Bacillus pumilus: one gene and its partner. The protein of the gene in region 2 binds, or shares a complex with, the protein of the main gene of each other region. Links are inferred from orthologs where the notes say so. Each region holds a gene or a part of one and is shown on either strand. Other genes may lie near its edges.

Evidence for each region.
Region 1: GKC25_RS13415 (region 2) and rplT share a complex: the UniProt entries of both Bacillus subtilis proteins name them as parts of the 50S ribosomal subunit. The link is inferred for Bacillus pumilus from one-to-one orthologs.

The regions. Positions count from the first base shown.
Region 1 is NZ_CP046128.1:2,464,654-2,467,671, forward strand. What follows is about bases 67-2,911. They hold rplT (50S ribosomal protein L20), read right to left. Parts: upstream 1,747-2,911; coding sequence 1,387-1,746; downstream 67-1,386. Other genes in these bases: GKC25_RS12500 (M42 family metallopeptidase), read right to left, coding at 67-453; GKC25_RS12505 (hypothetical protein), read left to right, coding at 635-1,039; GKC25_RS12510 (DUF1294 domain-containing protein), read right to left, coding at 1,057-1,323; rpmI (50S ribosomal protein L35), read right to left, coding at 1,778-1,978; infC (translation initiation factor IF-3), read right to left, coding at 2,003-2,518. In the rest of the region: more of GKC25_RS12500, read right to left, coding at 1-66; more of lrgB, read right to left, coding at 2,912-3,018. UniProt on the Bacillus subtilis protein: Binds directly to 23S ribosomal RNA and is necessary for the in vitro assembly process of the 50S ribosomal subunit. It is not involved in the protein synthesizing functions of that subunit.
Region 2 is NZ_CP046128.1:2,641,804-2,644,953, forward strand. The notes cover bases 174-3,150. They hold GKC25_RS13415 (type B 50S ribosomal protein L31), read right to left. Parts: upstream 1,795-3,150; coding sequence 1,552-1,794; downstream 174-1,551. Other genes in these bases: GKC25_RS13405 (beta-class carbonic anhydrase), read right to left, coding at 174-276; GKC25_RS13410 (metal ABC transporter solute-binding protein, Zn/Mn family), read left to right, coding at 489-1,478; GKC25_RS13420 (cytochrome ubiquinol oxidase subunit I), read left to right, coding at 1,970-3,150. In the rest of the region: more of GKC25_RS13405, read right to left, coding at 1-173. UniProt on the Bacillus subtilis protein: While neither of the L31 paralogs is essential, this protein does not seem to function as the main L31 protein.

The DNA of each region.
Region 1 (3,018 bases), 180 kb from region 2 along the record:
CATTGCCTGTTCTTTGCTTGATGCACCAATATCAATAAACATATCTGTAATCTCAATCGATTTTTTTCGAGCTTCAGGTGACAAGACGTGCGGCGGCTTTGAGCCAATCACACCTGTGATGTCTCCCTTTTTCGTTACAATGGTGACACGCTGCGCGAGCATGACCTGTGACCACCAGCCGCCGACTGTTTGGAAGCGAATGTAGCCTTTGTCATCAATTTTTGTCACCATGAATCCTACTTCATCTAAGTGACCAGCGAGCATAATTTTAGGTCCGTTTGCGTTTCCTTCCTTCTTAGCGATTAAGCTGCCAAGGCGGTCACTAGAGACTTCATCTGCATATGATTCTATGTATGTCTGCATGACTTTTTTGACATCACGTTCATTTCCTGGAATCCCTTTTGCATCCGTTAGGTCTTTCAGCATAGTTAATGTTTGATCTAGCTTTGTCATTCCATTTATCCTCCTTTATCTTCATGGTGCATTCTTATTATACAAAACCTCTTTCGTTCAATACGATCTTTTTATGAATATTTTTTCGTTTAACGAAATATTTTTTTAAAAAAAGTTGAAACCTTTTGGGCTTTTCATTCGTAGTACATCAGATAACGGTATATTGGAGGTGCATCCTGTCATGTTTGTAATCCTCATTAGACTTGCTCTTGTTGCACTGCTTGTCTACATCTTCTACATGGCGGTAAAATTCTTCTCAAATCCGAGAAGAAAGCTGAAACAAGCACAATTAAAAGAAGGCTTTTATTTTATGGACGAACAGCAAAATGCGCGCAAAAATTTTAATTTCGTCTATAAAGGTGTCTTGTTTGAAGGGGAGAAGCATGTTCCTTCTAAGGATCATCCTCTGTTTGTCCACTCCATTTACGTTTGGACGGAGTCACCCGAGAAGCTAAGTGAATTTACATTAGAAGACTTTGAAAAATTGGAGGAAAACATTATCGAACGTTATCCTCAAACAAAAATTGATTGGGATCAGCCCATTAAAAAAATCAAACAAAAAAAAGGAGCAGACACGCCGTCTTGATGGCGTCTGCTCCTTTTTTAGATGAACTTTATATATCCTAATATGATCAACTGCACCATGATTAACACCGGCATGCCCATTTGAAAGGCAGGATGCTTTGTTTTATGACGGAAATACTGCATCCCTAGATACGATCCAGCAGCCCCAAAAAGCACGGCAGCACTCCATAAGTGCGCCTCTGAAATTCTCCATTTATGCGCTTTTGCCCGGCGCTTGTCCTCTCCCATGAGAAAAAAACCATAGCCATTTACCAAGATCAGCAGTAGAATCAGCGCGATATTCATTCATTTCACCTCACATGATGAGCAAAAAAGATCACCCCTCGACGGAATGATCTTTTATATGACTTACTTGTCTAGTTGTGCTTTTGCAGCATCAGCAAGCTGATTGAATGCACTTAGGTCATTCACAGCAAGGTCAGCAAGCATTTTGCGGTTTACTTCGATACCAGAAAGCTTTAGGCCATGCATTAAACGGCTGTAAGAAAGACCGTTCATACGAGCTGCAGCATTGATACGAGTGATCCATAGTTTACGGAAGTCACGTTTTTTCTGACGACGGTCACGGAAAGCGTAGTTTCCAGATTTCATCACCTGTTGGTTTGCTACTTTGTATAATCTATGTTTTGAACCGAAATAACCTTTTGCTAATTTAAGAACCTTTTTACGACGCTGACGCGACACAGTTCCGCCTTTTACTCTTGGCATTGTAATTCCCTCCTATGATTCCTATTCCAAATTACTTGATGTTTGCAAGTTGTTGTTTGATACGTTTGAAATCTCCAGCACTTACGATTGCGCTCTTACGCAATTTACGTTTTTGCTTTGTAGATTTGTTAGCGAACAAGTGACTTGTGTACGCATGAGAACGTTTAAGTTTACCAGAACCTGTTTTTTTGAAACGTTTAGCAGATCCGCGGTGAGTTTTCATTTTTGGCATTGGATGTTTCCTCCCTCTGTTACTTTACTTTTCGACTTTTGGTGCAAGCATGAGGAACATGCTGCGTCCGTCCATCTTAGGTTTTGTTTCTACTGTTGCTACTTCAGCGCAAGCTTCAGAGAAACGGTCTAACACGCGCTGTCCGATTTCTTTATGCGTAATCGCACGGCCTTTAAAGCGGATAGAAGCTTTCACTTTATCTCCCTTTTCAAGGAATTTGATTGCATTACGGAGCTTCGTGTTAAAATCATGTTCATCGATTGTCGGGCTCAACCGAACTTCTTTTAAGCTAATGATTTTTTGATTCTTACGTGCCTCTTTTTCCTTCTTCTGCTGTTCGAATCGGAACTTACCGTAGTCCATGATTCGGCAAACAGGTGGTTTTGCATTTGCAGCAACTAACACAAGGTCAAGATTGGCTTTCGCAGCAATTTCCAGAGCTTCCTGGCGGGTTTTAATCCCCAGCTGATCGCCATTTTGTCCGATCAAACGAACTTCACGCGCACGAATACCTTCATTAACTAATTGATCTTTGCTAATAGTGAGCCACCTCCATGAGATTTTGAATTGAGTTCACAATTCATTTTGACCATTTCGTTGTATGTTTTACAGGCAAACAAAAAGTGTGGGCATATAAAACACCCACACTGCGAACATTTGCATGAAAAAATAAATGTACGGTCAACCTGTCAACTACAAACACGTGTCAATCAGGTGAGAAGCGGGTGCTTCTGCTTGTGATATCTATTCAATTCGTTAATTATTCTACACAATTTTCATTTGTCCGTCAAGTAACCGAACTCTTGAAACAACTTTTTCATTTTAGCACGATAAAACGAATTGGGCAAGGCTTTTTCAAACAATGACACCATCAAAGTATGAATTGCATAAAGATTGGGATGACAATGACGGTCACAACTCCTACGACCACAACGGCGATACTTGCCATGGCCGCTTCCACTTCTCCCATCTCAATCCCAACAGAGACGCCAAGCGCATGTCCTGATGTACCGAGTGCAAGCCCTTTTGCCACTGGATTT
Region 2 (3,150 bases):
ATAAACCTCGTCAGCATTTAATTCGTAAACAGCCACTAAAATGCTTCGCATAATACTTCCAAATGGATGAGAAACAAGAGCACCAGCACTTTTAACGATCTTGATATCTCCATTTTTCATGTTCATTGCACGCGGAAGCAGCTCGACAAGTCTTGTATCCATACATGACAGAATGACAGCTTTTTTCTGTGGAAACTTCGTTGTTGTAAATTCTTCGTATTTCTTCTCTTCAATAAACTGTTGATTATATTCGATGATTTCATCTAAAAGTTTCATACGTTTGCCCATTCCTTTATCTTTTTTAAAAATAAATATAGCACAATGTGAGAAATTTCGTCACGTTTTGCAGCGCATTTTTTTAAAGGAAACATCTGCTGATGAAATTTTTTTATTTTCCTCTTTTCAAATCGTAATTATTACGATACAATTACTCAGGACATTAAATCGTAATCATTTCTATCTAATAGATTGAGAGGAGACATTTCTACATGAAAAAAATCTTTTATATTTTAACAGCTGCTTTATTTGCGATCGGTCTTGCCGCTTGCTCAAGCAGTACGGGGACAAATGCTTCAAAAGGAAAGGCAGACGGGAAACTAACCATTTACACCACGATCTTCCCGATCCAAGATTTCACTGAAAAAATTGGCGGTTCTCACGTTCATGCGCAAAGTGTGTACCCGGCCAATGCAGATGCACACAGCTTTGAACCAAGTTCAAAAACGATGGTTGAAATGGCTGAAGGTGACGCCTTCATCTACAGCGGTACAGGAGCTGAAGCATTCGCTGACAAAACCGCTTCTACGTTAAAAGACCAAGGCGTGAAAACAGTCAAAGCAGCCGAAGGCATCAAATTGTTATCGACAAAAGAAGAGCATTCACATGAAGAAGGCGAAGACCATGATCACGACCATGAAAGTGAAGCTCATGACCATGATGAACACGACCATGGAGATAAAGATCCTCACGCATGGTTAGACCCGGTTTATGCAAAGCAAATGGCGAAAAACATTAAGGACACGCTCGTTTCATTAGATCCAGATCATAAAGACGAATACACAAAAAACTATGAAAAACTAAAAAAGGATTTGCAATCGCTAGATCAAGAGTTCAACACAACGTTATCTAAAGCAAAACATAAAGAAATCCTTGTTTCTCACGCAGCCTACGGTTATTGGGAAAAGCGCTACGGTATTGAGCAAATCAGTGTATTAGGGTTATCCGCTTCTGAAGAGCCTTCACAAAAGCAGCTCGAAAGCATTGTACAAAAAGCTGAAAAGCATCACATTCAATATGTGATTTTTGAAAACAACGTCAGCAGCAAAGTATCAGATACAATCCGCAGTGAAATTGGGGCAAAAAGCCTCACACTTAAAAATCTAGAATCTATTACTGAAGATGATGCCAAAAATGGCGAAAGCTACATCAGCTTAATGAAACAAAATCTAAAGACCTTAAAAACCGCTTTAAATGATTAATTACTAGAACCCCGGGTGATCATCCGGGGTTTTTTGCTGCAAAAAAGCACACCAATTCAGGGTGTGCTTTTTATTACAATTGATATTTTTTCTTAAACAACTCGGCTCTTCCGCCTTTTTCTCCGAATTTTTGTCGTCCTGTATAAAAAGGATGCGTATCAGAGCTTGTTTCTACTTTAATCACAGGATACGTTTTCCCATCTTCCCATTCTACTGTCTCATTGGATGTCTTTGTCGATTTACTCAAGAAGCGGTAACCGCTGTTTACATCCATAAATACAACTTCATGTGAGGTTGGATGAATATCTCTTTTCAATGTCAAAACTCCTTTCGTTATCAAAACGTAATGATTACGCTTTATATTTATATTCTACTCCCTCTTTTACAACTTGTCAAAAATCAAGCTTTCTTAGTCAGGAAGAATAATCTAAAAATGGTGGAGAATAATAACATCATGAAAAAGAGAAGCGATAAGAAAGGCGGAGAAAAAATTGACTGATCTCGTTTTAGCTAGAAGCCTGTTCGGCACAACCATGGGCTTTCATATTATTTATGCCTCGCTTGGCGTCGGCATCCCGCTAATGATTTTGTTAGCTGAACTCATCTTCCAAAAAACGAAGGACCCTCACTATGCTGTCATGGCCAAACGGTGGACGAAAGCGCAGGCTGTCTTGTTAGGTGTCGCCATTCCAACAGGCACGATTGCTGGTACTCAGCTCGCTCTTCTATGGCCAGGTTTTATGGAGGTCATCGGAAAGGTCATGTCACTGCCATTTCAGATTGAAATTTATGCGTTCTTTATTGAAGCATTATTTATGTCTATTTATGTGTACGCAGCGGATCGCCTATCACCTGCTATGCGCATCATTACCGTTATTTTTGTCGTGATTGGCGCAGCCGCTTCAGCGATTCTGATCACAAACGTACATGCGTTTGAAGGAACACCTGCTGGCTTTCAAATGGTCAATGGAGAGATTACAAATATCGAGCCTTGGAAGGCCTTTTTCAATCCAAGCTTTGTGGTGACTGCGACACATGTCGTGCTGTCTGCTTTTACAACAGGTGCTTTTGTGATTGCTTCGGTGGCCGCTTTTAAAATGCTCAAAACAAGAAAGAATGAGAAACTCTATACTTTTCATCGAAAAGCCCTTTTTCTTGGACTTATTGTAGGAGGCCTTTTCTCATTTCTTACGGCCTTAAATGGTCATGAGTCTGCTCAGCTTCTGTATGAATATCAGCCTGAAAAGTTAGCCGGTGCTGAAGGTTTATTTGAAACACAATCACATGCGCCTCTTGCAATAGGTGGTTTTACTGATGCCGATTCACAGGAAATTAAAGGAGCAATTGAAATCCCTTGGGCGCTTAGTTTTCTGGCAGGAAATAGCTTTGATACGGTGGTCAAAGGCTTAAATGATTTCCCTCGTGACGAGTGGCCGCCTTTATTTATTCACACATTATTTAACGGCATGGTTATCATTGGCTCAGTCCTCATTTTGTTTGCAGTGTTAGCACTGCTTTACCGTAAAATTTTAAAACGCGAACATTATCCGAAGTGGCTCCTTTTTCTTTACTTATTCGGCGGGCCCCTTAGTCTTTTGGCCATTGAGTTCGGCTGGATCTTTGCATGTACAGGCCGTCAGCCATGGGTCATTTATCGAATGCTCAAAACCTC